Regions from separate parts of the Roseixanthobacter finlandensis genome, predicted to be linked through region 2. Evidence: predicted binding sites of a transcription regulator. Region 2 holds the regulator's gene; each other region holds the start of a gene.
What was found. The regulator LexA, encoded in region 2, represses DNA repair genes until DNA is damaged. The targets are predictions, from matches to a motif close to TGTTCNNNNTGTGTTCNG.

Region 1 (4,459 bases), 500 kb from region 2:
GGGCTGGGATGAGGGGGCAGCGCTCGTTCTTGGGCGCCGGCGCCTCCCCCGCCAGCTGAGCGGTCGACCTCTCCCCGTCGGGGAGAGGTGATGTGCTTGCAAGGTGCGATGACGCATCGGGACAAAGCCTTACGGCGTGCACCTTGCTCCCCCTCTCCCCGACGGGGAGAGGGTTGGGGTGAGGGGCGCAGCTCTCGCGGCGTACTCCTTGCACGCCGGGGGATGTCGCTTGCCCCCTCCCAACCCTCCCCCGCAAGCGGGAGAGGGCTTTGCGGGCTATTTCACCTCGGCGAGATACTTGTCGGCGAAGCCCTTCTGCACGGTCTCCATCTTGCCGTAGTCCACCGGCTTGGCGCGGGCATAATCGGCGGCGGGCAGGAAGCGGTCGGCGACCTCCTTCGGCAGCGGCACGTCGCGCACCGGGCGCAGATAGGCGGCGGCCCACATGGCCTGTCCCTTGTCGGACAGCACATAGTCCAGCACCTTCTTGGCCGCTTCGGGATGCGGGTCGTTCTTCACCATGGTCATCACATAAGGAACGACGATCGAGCCCTCGCAGGGGATGACGAAGGCGAAATTGCCCTTCTCGCTGTATTTGGCGCGATAGGCGTTGAAGTCGTAGTCGAACAGGATCGGGATCTCGCCGGAGACCACGCGGGCATAGGAGGTCTGCTTCGGCACGATCGGCTGGTTGGCGGCGAGCTTCTTGAAGAAGTCGAGGCCGGGATTGAAATTGTCCAGCGAGCCGCCGAGCGCGTTGTTCACCGCCACCGCGCCCACATAGCCGACGAACGCGCTGGAGGGGTCGAGATAGCCGACCATGCCCTTGTATTCGGGCTTCAGCAGGTCCGACCAGCAGGCCGGCACCGGCGCGCCGCCCAGCGCGTCCTTGTTCACGAACAGGCCGAGCGTGCCGGAATGGATGGTGAACCAATGGCCCTCGGGATCCTTCAGGCCGGCCGGGATCTGCGAGAAATTCTTCGGCTCATAGGCCTGGGTGACGCCGGCATCCTTGGCCTTGATGCCGAAGGTGACGCCGAGATAGGCGACATCCGCCACGGGGCTCGCCTTTTCGGCGATCATCTGGGCCAAAGACTGGCCGGAATTCTTGTTGTCGGGCGGCACCTCGACACCGGTGTCGGCCTTGATGGCCTTGAGCATGCTGCCCCAATCGGCCCATTCGGTGGGGCAATTGTAGCAGATGGCATCCGCCGCCTTGGCGGGTGCGAGGGTGGCGGGCAGCAGGGCGGCCGCGAGCAGCGGCACGGCGAGCAGGGACTTCAGGGCTGAGAAATTCATGCCTTGGTCTTTCATGTGGTCGCACGAAGGGGTGCCCGGCCAGGGAGCCGGACGGGTCGGGAACGCGGTACGAAAGGCGGGCCTCAGGCGGCCGGGGCGCACGATCCGCCTGCGGGCGGACCGGGGAGAGGGGAGGCGGCGCCGGGGTCCGGCGGCGCGGCGGCGAGGGTGCCGGTGAGGCGCAGATGATAGGGCAGGTGCTCCACCGCCCGTCCCGTCGCGCCCTCGAACATGTCGAACAGCCGCTCGATGGCGCGTGCGCCCATGAGGCGAGTCGGCTGGTCCACGGTGGAGAGTTCCGGCGTCACGAGCCGGCCGATGGCGATGCCGTCGAACCCGGCCACCGACATGTCGCCGGGGACTGAAAGCCCCATGGCGCGCACGGCGGCGATGATGGAGAGCGCCAGCAGATCGTTGGAGCAGATCATGGCGGTGGGCCGCGCCCGCGCCCCGAACAGGCTTTCCAACGCCGCGCGATGGGCCGGGGCGTCGGCGATATAGTCCAGTTCCAGCACCGGCTCGGGCACAAGGCCTGCCGCGCCCATGGCGGCGAGATAGCCCTGGTGGCGCAGGCGCGAGCGATCGGACGAGGAGAAGCGCCCGGCGATGAACAGGATGCGCCTGTGCCCATGCGCGATCAGCGCCTCGGTGAGCGCGCGGGTGGCGCCCGCATTGTCCACCGTCACGGCCGGGCGGGGAATGCGCTGCGGCTCGTTATAGACCAGCACATAGGGGATGCCCTCGGCATCCAGCATGTCGAGGGTGGGATTGGAGTCGGGGTCCGCAACCGTGAGCACGAGCCCGGCCACGCTCTGGGCCACCAGCGTATCCACCACCGCGCGTTCGCGGGCGGGGTCATAATCGGTGGCGGTCACCAGCAGGGCATGGCCGCGCACGCGCGCTTCCGCCTCGATGCCGGCGACCGAGCTGGCAAACACGGGATTGGTCAGGCTCGGGATCACCACGCCGACGGTGCGGGTGCGCAGGGTCTTCAGCGAACGGCCGATCTCACTCGGCCGAAACTCCAGTTCGGCGATGGCTGCCCGCACGCGCGCTTCTGCATCGGCGCTTGCCCGCGCCGTGCCATTGATGACGCGGCTGACAGTGGCGATGGAGCAGCCGGCGCGCTCGGCGACGGTGCGGATGGTAACGGCGCGTGCCAAGGCGGCTCCCCGAATTGAGTATGTAACCGTTTACACGGTTCTCGTAGGGCCGCGATGTTACAGCCGTATGACGCGGCGGCCGCGCATGGTCGGCACGGCGGGCGATGGGAAAGGGAGGCGGCGCGCAGCACGGTTGGGCCGGCTGTGCCGTCCCGCCGGCAAATCCGCTTCAACCCGCTTTTCGGGGGCGAAAAGCGGCCCCGACATTTCGGCGCGGCGAAGGTTCACGGAAACTTAGCGATAAGCGCCGAACTCAACGAGAACATATTGCGAACATCGAACAAAACAGGTACGAATTTGGAATAGCGAATAATCCTTGCGCGCGGCGGAGAGCACAGCGATGACTCAGTCCACACTCAGACTCGTCGAAGGTTCCTCCATGGATAAGACGAAAGCGCTCGACGCCGCGCTCTCACAGATCGAGCGGCATTTCGGCAAGGGCTCGATCATGCGGCTCGGCAAGAGCGGCAAAGCCATTGAAATTGAAAGCATTCCTTCCGGGTCGCTGGGGCTGGACATCGCGCTGGGCATCGGTGGCCTGCCGCGCGGACGGGTGGTCGAGATCTTCGGCCCCGAATCGTCCGGCAAGACCACGCTGGCCCTGCATACCGTTGCAGAAGCTCAGAAAAAGGGCGGCGTCTGCGCCTTCATCGACGCCGAGCATGCGCTCGATCCCATCTATGCTCGCAAGCTCGGCGTGAATCTGGACGATCTCCTTATTTCCCAGCCGGATGCGGGCGAACAAGCGCTCGAGATCTGCGACACGCTGGTGCGCTCCGGCGCGGTGGACGTGCTGGTGATCGATTCGGTTGCCGCCCTCACCCCGCGCGCCGAACTGGACGGCGAGATGGGCGACAGCCAGCCCGGCATGCAGGCGCGCCTGATGAGCCAGGCTCTGCGCAAGCTGACGGCGTCCATATCCAAGTCGAACACCATGGTGATCTTCATCAACCAGATCCGCATGAAGATCGGCGTGATGTATGGTTCGCCGGAGACCACGACCGGCGGCAACGCCTTGAAATTCTATGCGTCCGTCCGCCTCGACATCCGCCGCATCGGGATGATCAAGGAGCGCGACGAGGTGATCGGCAACCAGACCCGCGTGAAGGTGGTGAAGAACAAGCTGGCGCCCCCGTTCAAGCAGGTGGAATTCGACATCATCTATGGCGAAGGCGTCTCCAAGACCGGCGAACTGCTTGATCTCGGCGTGCGCGCCGGAGTGGTGGAAAAGTCCGGCTCCTGGTTCTCCTACGACAGCCAGCGGCTCGGCCAGGGGCGCGAGAACGCCAAGGCATTCTTGAAGCAGAATGCGGAAGTCGCAGGGCGAATCGAAGCGGCCGTGCGCCAGAACGCAGGTCTGATCGCCGAGCAGATCCTCGCCGGTCCCGACGATGAAGGATCCGCCGAGGCCGCCGAGGATTGAGGATCCGCCTAGAGTTCCGGTGATAAGGAGGCGGAGCCCGGCTCCGCCTTTTGACGCCGCAGGGGCGAGTTTGCCTCACTTGCGGCGCGAAGCGGAGGGCGGGGCGCGATCAGCCTGGAGCGGAGGCGCCGGAAACGCTTTTCTGGACAAGCGGAAACGGCATCGTTAAACGATCTTCGCTTGCGCATGAGGGCTTTGGCGTTTGTCCGGGCCGTGCGAGAACCGACGCCGCGCCCGTCCGCGCGTCGGGATAAATCCAGTCAAGGGTATGGTGGCCGGCACATGAGCGGCGTGAATGAGATCCGGTCGACCTTCGTCGATTATTTCGTGAAGCAGGGCCACGAGGCGGTGCCTTCCTCGCCTCTGGTACCGCGTAACGACCCGACGCTCATGTTCACCAATGCGGGCATGGTGCAATTCAAGAATGTCTTCACAGGCATGGAGAAGCGCCCTTATTCGCGGGCGGTGACCTCCCAGAAATGCGTGCGCGCCGGCGGCAAGCACAATGATCTGGACAATGTCGGCTATACGGCTAGGCACCATACCTTCTTCGAAATGCTCGGCAATTTCTCGT
Region 2 (4,459 bases):
TGAGGACGCTGCTTCTGGCGGCTGCGCTGTCGATCGCCGCCGTGCCCGCCTTCGCCGCCGATGTGACCGGCAGCTGGGCCACGCCCACGAAGAATGGCATCGTCGAAATCAACAAATGCGGCAATTCCGTCTGCGGCCGGCTGGTGTCTTCCGACGGCATCAAGGCCGATCCGGCGCTGAAGGATGTCAATAATTCCAACGCGTCGCTGCGCAGCCGCCCGCTCAAGGGCCTGCAGATTCTCCAGGGCTTCTCGGGCGGCCCGGCCGAATGGACGGGCGGCGAGATCTATAATGCCGAGGACGGCAAGACCTATAGCGCCACATTGACCCTGGACGGGGACAATACCCTCAAGGTACGCGGCTGCGTGATCGTGCCGTTCTGCAAGACACAGACCTGGACCAGGAGCCGCTGACGCCATGACCGAACTGACCCATCTGGATGCCCAGGGCGCCGCGCGCATGGTCGACGTCTCGCAGAAGGCGGTCACCACGCGCGAGGCATTGGCGGAAGGGCGGGTCGTGATGGCGGCGCCGACGCTGGAGCTGATCCTGTCGGGCAATGCGAAGAAGGGCGACGTGCTCGGCGTCGCCCGCATCGCCGGGATCATGGCCTCCAAGCGCACCCATGAGCTCATTCCCCTGTGCCACCCGCTGATGATTTCCAAGGTGGAAGTGGAGATCGAGCCCGATGCCACCCTCCCCGGCCTCGTCGTGCGCGCCCGCGTCAAGACTAGCGGGCAGACTGGGGTGGAGATGGAGGCGCTGACGGCGGTTTCCCTCGCTTGCCTGACCATCTATGACATGGCCAAGGCCGCCGACCGCGGCATGCGCATCGAGGGGATTCGCCTGCTGGAGAAAGCTGGCGGCCGCTCCGGCGAATGGCGCGCCGACGACGCCTAAGGCGCCTGAGCTAAAAACTAAATCGGGAGCAGGGCGACATGGCATTGATGCCAGTGGATGAGGCCCTCGCGCTTGTGGTGGCCGGCGTTGTGCGATTGTCCGTGCAATCCGTGCCGGTTGCCGAAGCCACGGGCCGCGTGCTCGCCGCCGATCTTTGGGCGCGGCGAAGCCAGCCGGCCGCCGACATGTCGGCCATGGACGGATATGCGGTGGCCGCCGCCGATATCGCGCAGGTTCCCGCCACCTTGCGCGTGATCGGCGAATCCGCCGCCGGGCGTCCGTTTGCGGGCACAGTCGCGCCGGGGGAAGCGGTCCGCATCTTCACCGGCGCGCTCCTGCCCACGGGGGCGGACACGGTGGTGATTCAGGAAAATATCGCGCGCGAGGGGGATCTCATCACCACCACCGCCGCCACCGCGCCGCTGCGCAACGTGCGCAAGGCCGGGTTCGATTTTCCCGCCGGCAGCCTGATTCTTCCCGCCGGGCGCCGCCTCACCGGTCGTGACGTGATGCTGGCGGCGGCGGCCGACCATGCCACGCTCGACGTTATCGCGCGGCCGAAGGTGGGCATTCTGCAAACCGGCGATGAACTGGTTCGCCCCGGAGAAGGCCGCGGCGCGCTCTCCGACGTCGTGGTGTCGAATGTCTATGGCCTCGCGGCGCTGGCGCGCGCCCATGGGGCGGATGCGGTGGACCTCGGCCTTGTGGGCGATTCCCTTGATTCGACCCGCGCCGCCATCCGCGCCGCGGCCGAATCGGGAATAGACGTGCTGATCACCTCCGGCGGCGCCTCGGTGGGTGAGCACGATCTGATCGCGCCCGCCCTGCGCAGCGAGGGGGTGACGCTGACCGTCCACAAGATCGCCTTGCGGCCGGGAAAGCCGCTGATGTTCGGCGCGCGCGGCGCCATGCGCGTGCTGGGCCTGCCGGGAAATCCGGTGTCGGCTTATGTCGGCGCCGTGTTGTTCCTGGTTCCGCTGTTGAACGCGCTCCAGGGAGCCGCCACTCAGGGCCCGCACCTGCGCGCGGCGCGCCTCGGCTGCCCGGTGAGAGCCAATGATTCCCGGGTGGATTATATGCGCGCGACCCTCTCGTTCGCCGACGACGGAGCCTTGGTCGCGACGCCGCTGCCGATCCAGGACAGCTCGATGCTCACCACGCTCGCCATGGCCGATTGCCTGTTGATCCGGCCCGCTTTCGCACCCGCCGGAGAGACCGGCGATGCCTGTTCCGTGCTTCAGCTGCCCTCCTGAAATACCGTTAACGCGATGTTCACCCTTGCGGAACACAAAAGGAACAGCTAATGCTTGTTCATGATTTGTTTCGGTTTCAATGATCTCTTGCGGGACATCGCTGCCGAGACGGAAGCGGGATGGGGACGGGTGAGACCATGCTGACGCGCAAGCAATATGATCTGTTGCGTTTCATCCATGAACGCCTGAAGGAAACCGGCGTCCCGCCCTCCTTCGACGAGATGAAGGAAGCACTCGACCTTCGCTCAAAGTCCGGCATTCATCGGCTGATTACCGCCCTGGAAGAGCGCGGCTTCATTCGCCGCCTGCCCAATCGCGCCCGGGCGCTGGAAGTGGTCCGCCTGCCGGACAGCGCAGCCCCCGGCCTTGCCGCGAGCCGTGCGGCCACCGCCGGCGGGCGCGGCTTCTCCCCGAGCGTGATCGAGGGCAGCCTCGGCCGTGTGCGCCCGCCGTCGGAGGATGAGGAAACCGCGCCGACGGTGACCGTGCCGGTCATGGGCCGGATCGCCGCCGGATCGCCCATCTCGGCTATCCAAACCCGCAGCCACACCTTGAACGTGCCGCCCGAAATGCTGGGCACCGGCGAGCATTTCGCCCTGGAGGTGCGCGGCGACAGCATGATCGAGGCCGGCATCCTGGATGGCGACACGGTGCTGATCCGCAAATGCGACAGCGCCGAGACCGGGGACATCATCGTCGCCCTTGTGGACGATGAGGAAGCCACATTGAAGCGCCTGCGCAAGAAGGGCGCATCCATTGCGCTGGAAGCCGCCAATCCGGCCTATGAGACCCGGATCTTCGGCCCGGACCGTATCCGTGTGCAGGGGCGTTTGGTCGGCCTGATGCGCCGCTATTGAGTTTTCCGGGTTCAACCTGATTTCGGTCCTCACTTGGCGGCGTCAGCGGGCGGCATCGTCCTCGATCTGTGAAGCGGACCCCGCTTCTCTTTCCCCCTCGGTGACCGGCGGAAGAAGTGGCATCCACGGGCGCTGCTGACGTGCGGACCGCGCCGGGACGATGCGCCATCCCTCAAGCGATGCCTGCCCCTCGGGCGCACGAAACAAGGCCAGCGTGCCGGTATTGGCCATGTCTGTGGGCGTGACGACCCTCGCCGGGCATTTTTTCGGCGCCGGGTGGGGGCTCACGATCAGCGCCGCGTTCAGGCAGTCCGCCTCAAGCCCCTCCGGCCGACGGGAGACGGCGAGCACGCCGCCCGAGGTGGTGGCCGTGCATCCCAGCCGGTCGCAGCGAAACGCGTCGGCAAGGCCCTCGGACTGCGCGGTGCGGCTATCGCTCTCCCGGCTCAGCCATTGGTCCGCCACCATCCGATTGGAAGTCGCCCCGAGGATGGAAAGCCGCCCATCGCCCGCGCGCACCGCCACCGTGCGCCCGTTCGGCGCGATCAGAATGTCCGGTCGCGGCGGCGCGCCGCCGAGGCCGAGGGCCACGAGCGCCGGAACAAGCGCGATCGCCGCGAGCCGTCCCCGCAGCAGGCACAGGCACAGCAGGGCGAGGCTCGCGGCGAGCACCGAAGGCGGGTTGAACCAATCGGTCCGCAACCCGGCGCCCGGCAGCGCGGCCACCTTGTCCGACACGCCCACCATGATGTCGATGCCGAGCCCCATGATCGGCCAGGCCAGCGAATCCAGTCCGAACGGCAGCAGCAGCACGCCGAGCAGGCCGAACGGCATCACCAGGAAGCTCACCGCCGGCATGGCGGCGAGATTCGAGAGCAGGCCATAGGCGCCGATGCGCTGGAAATGCAGGGCGCCATAAGGCGCCGTCGCGAGGCCCGCGACCAGGGAGGTCAGCGCAAGGCCGCCCACGAACAGGGCGATCTTCAGCGCGATGCGCGCCACCGGCCCTTCGGCCGTCCATCCCAGGCGCAGCGGGCGCAGCCGCTCGAACGCCGCCACCAGCGCGAGCGTCGCGGCAAAGGACATCTGCATGCCGGGATCGAGCACCGAAACCGGCGCCGCCGCCAACACCAGCACCGCCGCCACCGCGACGCTGCGCAAGGTCAGCGCGGCGCGCCCCACGATCACCCCCAGCAGCACCAGGCCGAGCATGAGGAACGAGCGCTGCGCGGCGACATCATTGCCCGACAGCACGAGATAAAGCGCGCTTCCGGTCAGCGCACAGAGCGCCGCGAGCGATTTGACCGGCGCCCCGAGCGCCAAGGGCGGGAACAGCGCCAGCAGCCCGCGCACCAGCGCGAACAGCGTGCCCGCCACCAGCGCCATATGGAGGCCGGAAATCGACAGCACATGGGTGAGGCCGGACAGGCGCATGCTTTCTTCCACCGC
Region 3 (4,459 bases), 210 kb from region 2:
TGGCGCGATGTTCTTCCTCAGCGAGACCGCGATCCCGCAACGCCCGTCCGTACGCGGGGCGCTGGAGCGCTACCGCGTGGTGTTTAGCAATCCGCTCTCGATCCGCCTGTTCCTGGTCGCCGCCATCGAGGGGGCGCTGATCTTCGGCGTGTTCCCGTTCGTCGCCGCCCACATGGTCGGCCGTGCTCTGGGCGATGCGGTGGAGGCGGGGTTCGCGCTCGGCATGTTCGGCGTGGGCGGCGTGATCTACACCTTCCTCGTGGCGGTTCTGGTGCGTCGACTCGGCCTGTCCGGCATGGCCGGGCTCGGCGCCACGGTGGCGGGCGTGTGCCTGATCGCCATCGCGCTGGTGCCCTCGCTCGGCCTGATGCTGGCTCTGTTCGGCGTCCTCGGCTTCGGCTTCTACATGATCCACAACACCTTGCAGATCATGGCGACCGAGCTGGTGCCGGCCGCGCGCGGCTCGGCGGTCTCGCTTTATGCGACCTTCTTCTTTTCCGGCCAGGCGCTGGGGGCTCTGCTGGCGGCGCAGCTCATCGGTCTCATCGGGCCGGTGGAATTGTTCGCCGGCGCGGGCGTATGCCTGATCGCGCTGGCCTTCCCCGCCTCGCGCCTGCCGCGCCGGCTCAATCAGGTGGAGCCAGAGCCCGTCGACCTCTCCGCCTGAGGGCGCACGCGTCAGATATCCAGCAGATCCTCGCCGGCGAACGCGGCGCGCTCGGAGATGAAGGCGAAGCGCGCCTCCGGCTTGTTGCCCATCAGGCGCTCCACGAGGTCCGCCGTATCGGCCTGCGCGGCCGCCTCGATGGTGACGCGCAGCATGGTGCGCGTGCGCGGACTCATGGTGGTTTCCTTCAACTGCGCCGGCATCATCTCGCCGAGACCCTTGAAGCGGCCGATATCGACCTTGCCGCGGCCGGAGAATTCCTTCTTCATCAGAAGGTCCTTGTGGGCATCGTCGCGGGCATAGAGCGTTTTCGCGCCCTGGGTGATGCGGTAGAGCGGCGGTACCGCCAGGAACAGATGGCCCTCCTCGATCAGCTTCGGGATCTGGCGGTAAAAGAAGGTGACGAGAAGCGAGGCGATATGCGCCCCGTCCACGTCGGCATCGGTCATGATGACCACCTTCTCATAGCGCAGGTCCGCTTCGCGATATTGGGCGAGCGTTCCGCAGCCGAGCGCCTGAAGCAGATCGGATAATTGCTGGTTCTGGGCGAGCTTGTCGCGCCCGGCGCTGGCGACATTGAGAATTTTGCCACGTAGGGGAAGAACCGCCTGGGTCTTGCGGTCGCGCGCCTGCTTGGCCGAGCCGCCCGCCGAATCGCCCTCGACGATGAAGATTTCAGACCCGGCCGCCTCGGTGTTGGAGCAGTCCGCGAGCTTGCCCGGCAGGCGCAGCTTGCGCACGGCGGTCTTGCGGGAGACCTCCTTCTCCTGCTTGCGGCGCAGGCGCTCTTCCGCGCGCTCCACCACATGGTCCAGAAGCCGGTTCGCCTGCACCGGATTGGCGGCGAGCCAGTGGTCGAGGGGGTCGCGCAAGGCCTGCTCGACGATGCGCGAGGCTTCGGCCGTGGCGAGGCGGTCCTTGGTCTGGCCCTGGAATTCCGGCTCGCGCACGAACACGGAGAGCATGGCCGCGCAGCCGGTGGTGACGTCGTCGCCGATCAGGATGGCGGCGCGCTTCGCCTGGCCGATGCGCTCGGCGTAATCGCGCAGGCCCTTCAGCAGGACAAGGCGAAGCCCGTTCTCATGGGTGCCGCCGTCGTGGGTGGGGATGGTGTTGCAATAAGAGGAGATGCCGCCGTCGCCGTCGGCGACCCAGGCCACCGCCCATTCCACCGAGCCGTGGCCGCCCTGCTTCTGAATGCGGCCGGCGAAAATCTCGCCATGCACCAGCGTCTGGCCTTCCAGATCGCCGGCCAGATAATCCTTGAGGCCGCCGGGAAAGCGGAAGGTCATCTTCTCCGGCACGCCGGTGGTACCCACCAGAAGCGCGGCATCGCACGACCAGCGGATTTCCACGCCGCCGAACAGATAGGCCTTCGAGCGCGCCATGCGGAACACGCGGGCGGGATCGAAATGCGCGCCGGCGCCGAAGATTTCCGGGTCGGGATGGAAGCGCACCTTCGTGCCGCGCCGGTTGGTGATGCGACCGACCTCGGCGAGCGGCCCGAGCGGTGCGCCCTTGGAATAGGTCTGGCGATACAGGGTCTGGTTGCGCGCCACCTCGATTTCGAGATGGTCGGACAAAGCGTTCACCACCGACACGCCGACGCCGTGCAGGCCGCCCGAGGTCTCATAGACCTTGCTGTCGAACTTTCCGCCCGCGTGCAGGGTGGTCATGATGACTTCGACGGTGGACTTGCCGGGAAACTTGGGATGCGCCTCCACCGGAATGCCGCGCCCGTTGTCGGTGACGGTCAGGGTGCTGTCGGCGGCGAGATGCACTTCGATGAAGGTGGCGTGGCCCGCCACAGCCTCGTCCATGGAATTGTCGATCACCTCGGCGAACAGGTGATGCAGCGCTTTGACATCCGTGCCGCCGATATACATGCCGGGGCGGCGGCGCACCGGCTCCAGCCCTTCCAGCACCTCGATATGGGCGGCGGTATAATCGCCCGCCATCTCGGGCACGGCGGCGGGCGCCTTGGCGCGCGGGGTCGCGGCCTTGCGGGCAGGGGCGGGCGCGGCAAACAGATCGTCGTTATCGGACATGAGGCTCTTTAAGTCGCTTCAGGGCGAATCGCCGCCGGCCATCATGCCAGGGCGAGGGGACGAAAGGGAACATACCGGAAACGCGCGCAGCGCGGGACTGGTCACTTATCCCTGTCTTTCGCCTGATATGGGATCGGTGTACAGACCCCCGACCGAACACACCCGCGCAGCGTTCCGCGCGCGAACGCGTTCGGCCAACGTCGCACAGCCCTTGCGGGCGGGAGAAGGACATGTCGGATACAGCAAAGGCACGGATCGCGGTTCTTGGCGCCTCGGGTTACACCGGGTCCGAACTCGTGCGCCTTCTGCTGCGCCATCCCCGTGTTGAGCTTGTCGCCCTGACCGCGGACCGCAAGGCGGGCCAGTCCATGGCCGACGTGTTCCCCCAGTTCGTGCCCTATGCGCTGCCCAAGCTCGTGACCATCGATGAGGTGGACTTCAACGCGGTGGACCTCGTGTTCTGCGCCCTGCCGCACGCGACCACCCAGGAGGTCATCAAGAAGGTGTTCGAGCAGGCGCCCAAGGTGAAGGTGGTGGACCTGTCCGCCGACTTCCGCCTGCGTGATCCCGGCGCCTATGAAAAATGGTACGGCCATCCCCACGGCGCCCTCGATCTCCAGAAGGAGGCGGTGTTCGGCCTGGTCGAGATTTATCGCGACGAGATCAAGAAGGGCCGGCTGATCGCCAATCCCGGCTGCCACACCACCACCTCCATCCTGCCGGCGGTGCCGCTGCTGGAAGCCGGCGCCATCGAGCCGGAAACCATCGTCATCGACAGCAAGACCGGCATGTCCGGCGCCGGGCGCTCGGCCAAGGAAGCGATGCTGTTCTCCGAGGTGTCGGAAGGCATCCACGCCTATAGCGTCGGCTCGCACCGGCACATGGGCGAACTGGACCAGGAATTCACCAAGGCCGCCGGCCGCCCGGTCGCCCCCATGTTCGTGCCGCACCTCGCGCCCATGAACCGGGGCATCTATGCCACCCTTTACGTGCGCACCACCGGCGCCAAGGCGGAGGATCTCCACAAGATCCTCGTGGACTTCTACAAGGGCGAGCCATTCGTCCATGTCCTGCCGTTCGGCCAGGTGCCGCAGTCGCGCCACGTGCGCGGCTCCAACATGGTGATGATGGGTGTCGTCGCCGACCGCGCGAGCGGCCGGGCGATCGTGCTCTCCACCCTGGACAATCTGGTGAAGGGCGCTTCCGGCCAGGCGGTGCAGAACATGAACCTGGTGCTGGGCTATCCCGAGACGCTCGGCCTGGAGCAGATTGCGCTTATGCCGTGAGCGACCTGCCGTGACCGACTTGTGGTGACGGCGCGCGGGCTGCCGCTGCATGCGGCCCGCGCTTTCGCGCCGTGCGCCATTGCCTCGCAATTCCCCGGCTTGCTATAGCGGCGGGGAGGGGCGCGGGCGGCGCGCGGAAAATTGCAGCGCTCGCGTTCGGAACATGGTTCAACCGCTTGCGGTTGAACCATCTGTCGGCACCGCCCGTACAAAGCGGGGCGGTGCGTGCTGGGAGCTGTCCATGTCCGTCGATCAGGCGACCGTCCGAAGGGTTGCGCATCTGGCGCGCATTTCGGTGCGCGAGGAGGAACTTGCGCCCCTTCAGGAGGAATTGAACGCCATCCTCGCCTTCGTCGAGCAATTGTCGGCGCTCGACGTGTCCGGCGTCGAGCCCATGAGCGGCGTCATTCCGCTCAGCCTGCCCCTGCGCGAGGATGTGGTGAGCGACGGTCATTATC
Region 4 (4,459 bases), 2.0 Mb from region 2:
TGAGGCCCGTGCCGCGAACGGCATTCACAAAAGATAACAGCAAGCCCTGTGCCACTTTCCTGCGCACCGGAAAAATGGGTCAGAAAATCACGCCCCGCAATAGGTTTTATGCAGAAATGGTGCTCCATAACCATTTTTTAATGAGGATAAGGTGGCTTACATTGTCAACATTGTAGACAATGTAAGCCATTCATTTCGCGCCGTGCGTGTCCTCGTCGCCGTCCAACTCTGCCTTCTCCCAGCGATAGGCGAATTGCCGCGCGGTGAGGCCGAGGCTCTGGGCGGCGCGCGATTTGTTGCCGCCGCTCTGCGCCAGTGCCCGCCGCAGGTCCTCGGCCGAATGCGATCCCGCCCGCAGATAGGGCCGGAAGGCCGGCCCGCCGCGCCCCGTGGCGGCGCCGCGCAGCGCCGCATCCTCCTGTGCGCTTTGGCTTGAGACATGGGCCATCGCCGACAGGAACGGCGCGAGGTCGCTCCCGGTAAGGGAGGGCTTGTCGGCCAGCAGGACCAGGCGCTCGATGAAATTGGACAATTGGCGGATATTGCCCGGCCAGGGATGTTCCCGCAGCCGCGCCATGGCGTCGGCGGTCAGATTGACATTGCGCTGGTTCGCCTCGTTGAACCGGCTGACGAAATGCATCGCCAAGGCGGGAATGTCGTCGCGCCGCTCGGCGAGCGTCGGCAGGCGGATCGGGATCACATTGATGCGGTAATAGAGATCCTCGCGGAACCGGCCGGCGGCGACTTCGCGCTCGAGGTTGCGATTGGTGGCGGCGACGAGGCGCGCGTCCACCTTGATTTCCTTCTTGCCGCCGAGCCGCGTCACGGTGCCTTCCTGCAAGGTGCGCAGCAATTTGGTCTGCATGGCGAGCGGCAGTTCGCCAATCTCGTCCAGCAGGATGGTGCCGCTGCCCGCCTGCTCGAACCAGCCGGCGCGCGCCTCGCTCGCCCCCGTGAAGGCGCCGCGCTCGTAGCCGAACAGCTCGGATTCGAACAGGCTTTCGGGGATGGCGGCGCAATTGACCTTGATGAACGGCCGGTCGCGGCGCGGGCTCGCCAGATGCAGGGCGCGGGCGAACACTTCCTTGCCGGTGCCGGATTCCCCCAGCAGCAGCACATTGGCATTGGCCGAGGCGACCAGCTCCAGCTCCGCCAGCGCCTTCAGCAGGGCCGGGGCGGTGCCGATGATGCCATAGCGCGCGCTGTGGGTTTCGAGCGCGCGGGCGAGCATCTGGTTGTGCGCCTCCAGCGCGCGGGTCTTGCGGTCCAGGATCTCGTTCAGTTCCAGGACCTGGCCGGCAAGGGTCGCGCAAATGCGCAGGATGGTGATGTCGTCGGAAAACGGCCGGCTGCGGTTGCGGATGCGATGGCAGCCGAGCACGCCCACGGTGCGCCGGTCCACGCGGATGGGAATCACCAGGAACGCCACCGGCTCCTGGGGCAAGGTGGCGCGATCCACCGCGCGGAACAGGAAATCCGGCTCGTGGTCGATGTCCTGCACGATGATCAATTGCTCATGGGCGAGCGCCCGTCCGGTGATGCCCTCGCCGGCCTGGTAGAGGCCGCGCGCCTTTTCCGCCGCGGTGAGTCCGTAGGAATAGCGGATCTTGAACAGGCCGCTTTCGGCATCCCACAGCACGATGCGGCCGCGGTTGAGGCCGAGCATCTCGGACAGGAGGTGCAGCATCTCGTGGAGAATATTCTCCACCTGGAGCCCCTTGCCGATCAGCCCGATGATCTGCTGGATCAGCAGCATTTCCTGGGCGCGCCAATATGCGGGGGGCTCGTCCTCGTGCAGCGTTCCCTGCGCCGGGGCATGGGCCTGGGCGGGGCTGCTGGCCATGCCCGGAAGTGCGCGCGCCTTTGGTTTTCCGCCCGTGTTCCTGCCGTCTTTCATGGCCCTTCCCGTCGCGCGCAAGCGCTCATTCTATCAGGGTGGAGGCGGGGATTTCCATGGAAACAGGCGCCACCCCTCGCAATCGAGGGCTTGCAATGCCATTTTGTTCTCACGAGAGAATCAGAAGGCGCCGCGCGAGCGGTGCCGCGAGAGCGAGCGCGTGTCCATTCCAGTCGAGCATAAGGGCCTGCGTCCCGCAGGCGAAGGCGTCGAGGCGCCGGCGTTGCGACCCGGCGGCATTGCCGCGCGTGCGCGCGCTGGCGGCGGGGCCGCGGCGCCCCTGCCCAATTATCTGAACGGCCTCAATGCCGAGCAGCGCGCGGCGGTGGAAACCATAGACGGGCCGCTGCTGGTGCTCGCCGGCGCGGGCACCGGCAAGACCCGCGTGCTGACCACCCGCATCGCCCATATCCTCAATCTCGGCCGCGCCTTCCCCTCCCAGATCCTCGCTGTGACCTTCACCAACAAGGCCGCGCGCGAGATGAAGGAGCGCATTCATTCCATGGTGGGGGATGCGGTGGAAGGCATGCCGTGGCTCGGCACGTTCCATTCCATCGGCGTGCGCATTTTGCGCCGCCATGCCGAGCTGGTGGGCCTGAAGAACGGCTTCACGATCCTCGACACCGACGACCAGATCCGCCTGCTCAAGCAATTGTTGGCTGCGGAAAATATCGACGACAAGCGCTGGCCGGCGCGGCTTCTGGCCAACACCATCGACGGCTGGAAAAACCGCGGCCTCTCGCCTCAAAACGTGCCGCCGGGCGAGGGCTCGGCCTTCGCCAATGGCAAGGGGCAGATGCTCTATGCCGCCTATCAGGCGCGGCTAAAGGCGCTGAACGCGGTGGATTTCGGCGACCTGCTGCTGGAAGGCATCCGCCTGTTCCGCGAGCATCCCGACGTGCTGGCGGATTATCACCGCCGCTTCAAATATATCCTGGTGGACGAATATCAGGACACCAACGTCGCCCAATATCTGTGGCTGCGCCTGCTGGCCCAGGGCTCGAAGAACGTGTGCTGCGTCGGCGACGACGACCAGTCCATCTATGGCTGGCGTGGCGCGGAGGTGGACAACATCCTGCGCTTCGAGAGCGATTTTCCCGGCGCCACCGTGATCCGCCTGGAGCGCAATTACCGCTCCACGGGCCATATTCTGGCGGCGGCCTCTCATGTCATCGCCTTCAACCAGGGCCGGCTCGGCAAGACCTTGTTCTCCGAAGGCGAGATGGGGGAGAAGGTCTCCGTCACCGGCTCATGGGATAGCGGTGAGGAAGCCCGCGCCGTCGGCGACGAGATCGAGACGTTGCAGCGCGCCGGCCATCCGCTCTCGCAGATCGCCATATTGGTGCGCGCCTCGTTCCAGATGCGCGAGTTCGAGGACCGCTTCGTTACCCTCGGCACGCCCTATCGCGTGATCGGCGGCCCGCGCTTCTATGAGCGGGCGGAAATCCGCGATGCACTCGCTTATCTGCGCTGCGTGCTCTCCCCCGCCGACGATCTCGCCTTCGAGCGCATCGTCAATGTGCCCAAGCGCGGCATCGGCGATGCCACCTTGAAGCAGATCCACGATGTCGCCCGCGCCGCCGGCGTGCCGTTGCAGGAGGCGACGCGCGCGCTCACCGAGAGCGAGGAGCTCAAACCCAAGGTGCGCGCCACCTTGCGCGGCCTGCTGGAGGCATTCGAGCGCTGGCGCCGGCAATCCGGCGAGATGCCGCATACGGAACTCGCCGAAATCGTGCTGGACGAGAGCGGCTATACCGAGATGTGGCAGAAGGACCGCTCCGCCGAGGCGGCCGGGCGGTTGGAAAACCTCAAGGAGCTGGTGCGCTCCATGGAGGGGTTCGAGAATCTGCAAGGGTTTCTGGAGCACATCTCTTTGGTCATGGATGCCGACAAGGGCGCCGGCGAGGATGCGGTTCAGATCATGACCCTGCATTCCGCCAAGGGGCTGGAATTCGACACCGTCTATCTGCCCGGCTGGGAGGAGGGGCTGTTTCCCCACCAGCGCGCGCTCGACGAACAGGGCAAGGCGGGGCTGGAGGAGGAACGGCGGCTCGCTTATGTGGGCATCACCCGCGCCCGGCTCTCCGCGCGGATCTATTTCGCCTCCAACCGGCGCATCCACGGCATGTGGAATTCCACCGTACCGAGCCGCTTCCTGGACGAACTGCCCGACGCCCATGTGGAGGTGCAGGAATCCAAGGGGGGCTTCGGCTGGGGCGGCTCCAGCTATGGCGGCGGGTCCTACGGGGAAAGCCGGTTCGACCGCGCGGCCAAGGTGGAGCCCTTCTCCTCCACTTATTCCACCCCGGGCTGGCAGCGCGCCCAGAATGCCCGCGCGGCGGGAAACGCCGGCTCAGGGCCCGGTTCCAGCGGCGGCGCGTTCGGCGCGGGGCGCGGCGGGCGCGGGGCGGTGATCGAGGGCACCTTGCTGGCCTCGTCCACCGGGGCGCCCTCCAGCTTCAAGCGCGGCGAGCGGGTGTTCCACATCAAGTTTGGCTATGGCGAGATTTCCGGAATCGACGGCAACAAGCTCACCGTCCAGTTCGACAAGGCCGGCGAGAA

Region 1: a site for LexA is predicted at 2,721-2,738, ahead of recA (recombinase RecA). Genes of this name have one in related genera too.
Region 3: a site for LexA is predicted at 2,781-2,798, ahead of parE (DNA topoisomerase IV subunit B). Genes of this name have one in related genera too.
Region 4: a site for LexA is predicted at 1,868-1,885, ahead of V5G24_RS02495 (ATP-dependent helicase). Genes of this name have one in related genera too.

The regions. Positions count from the first base shown of each region.
Region 1 covers NZ_CM195536.1:2,005,034-2,009,492, forward strand. The annotation lists gene V5G24_RS09250 (ABC transporter substrate-binding protein) at 277-1,299, opposite strand; gene V5G24_RS09255 (LacI family DNA-binding transcriptional regulator) at 1,383-2,462, opposite strand; gene recA (recombinase RecA) at 2,803-3,885, shown strand; gene alaS (alanine--tRNA ligase) at 4,168-4,459, shown strand, end outside.
Region 2 covers NZ_CM195536.1:2,506,792-2,511,250, reverse strand. The annotation lists gene V5G24_RS11715 (DUF2147 domain-containing protein) at 1-413, shown strand, start outside; gene moaC (cyclic pyranopterin monophosphate synthase MoaC) at 418-900, shown strand; gene V5G24_RS11705 (molybdopterin molybdotransferase MoeA) at 939-2,153, shown strand; gene lexA (transcriptional repressor LexA) at 2,291-3,010, shown strand; gene V5G24_RS11695 (ComEC/Rec2 family competence protein) at 3,053-4,459, opposite strand, start outside.
Region 3 covers NZ_CM195536.1:2,715,018-2,719,476, reverse strand. The annotation lists gene V5G24_RS12685 (MFS transporter) at 1-667, shown strand, start outside; gene parE (DNA topoisomerase IV subunit B) at 679-2,715, opposite strand; gene argC (N-acetyl-gamma-glutamyl-phosphate reductase) at 2,946-4,001, shown strand; gene gatC (Asp-tRNA(Asn)/Glu-tRNA(Gln) amidotransferase subunit GatC) at 4,243-4,459, shown strand, end outside.
Region 4 covers NZ_CM195536.1:507,581-512,039, forward strand. The annotation lists gene V5G24_RS02490 (sigma-54-dependent Fis family transcriptional regulator) at 191-1,756, opposite strand; gene V5G24_RS02495 (ATP-dependent helicase) at 2,085-4,459, shown strand, end outside.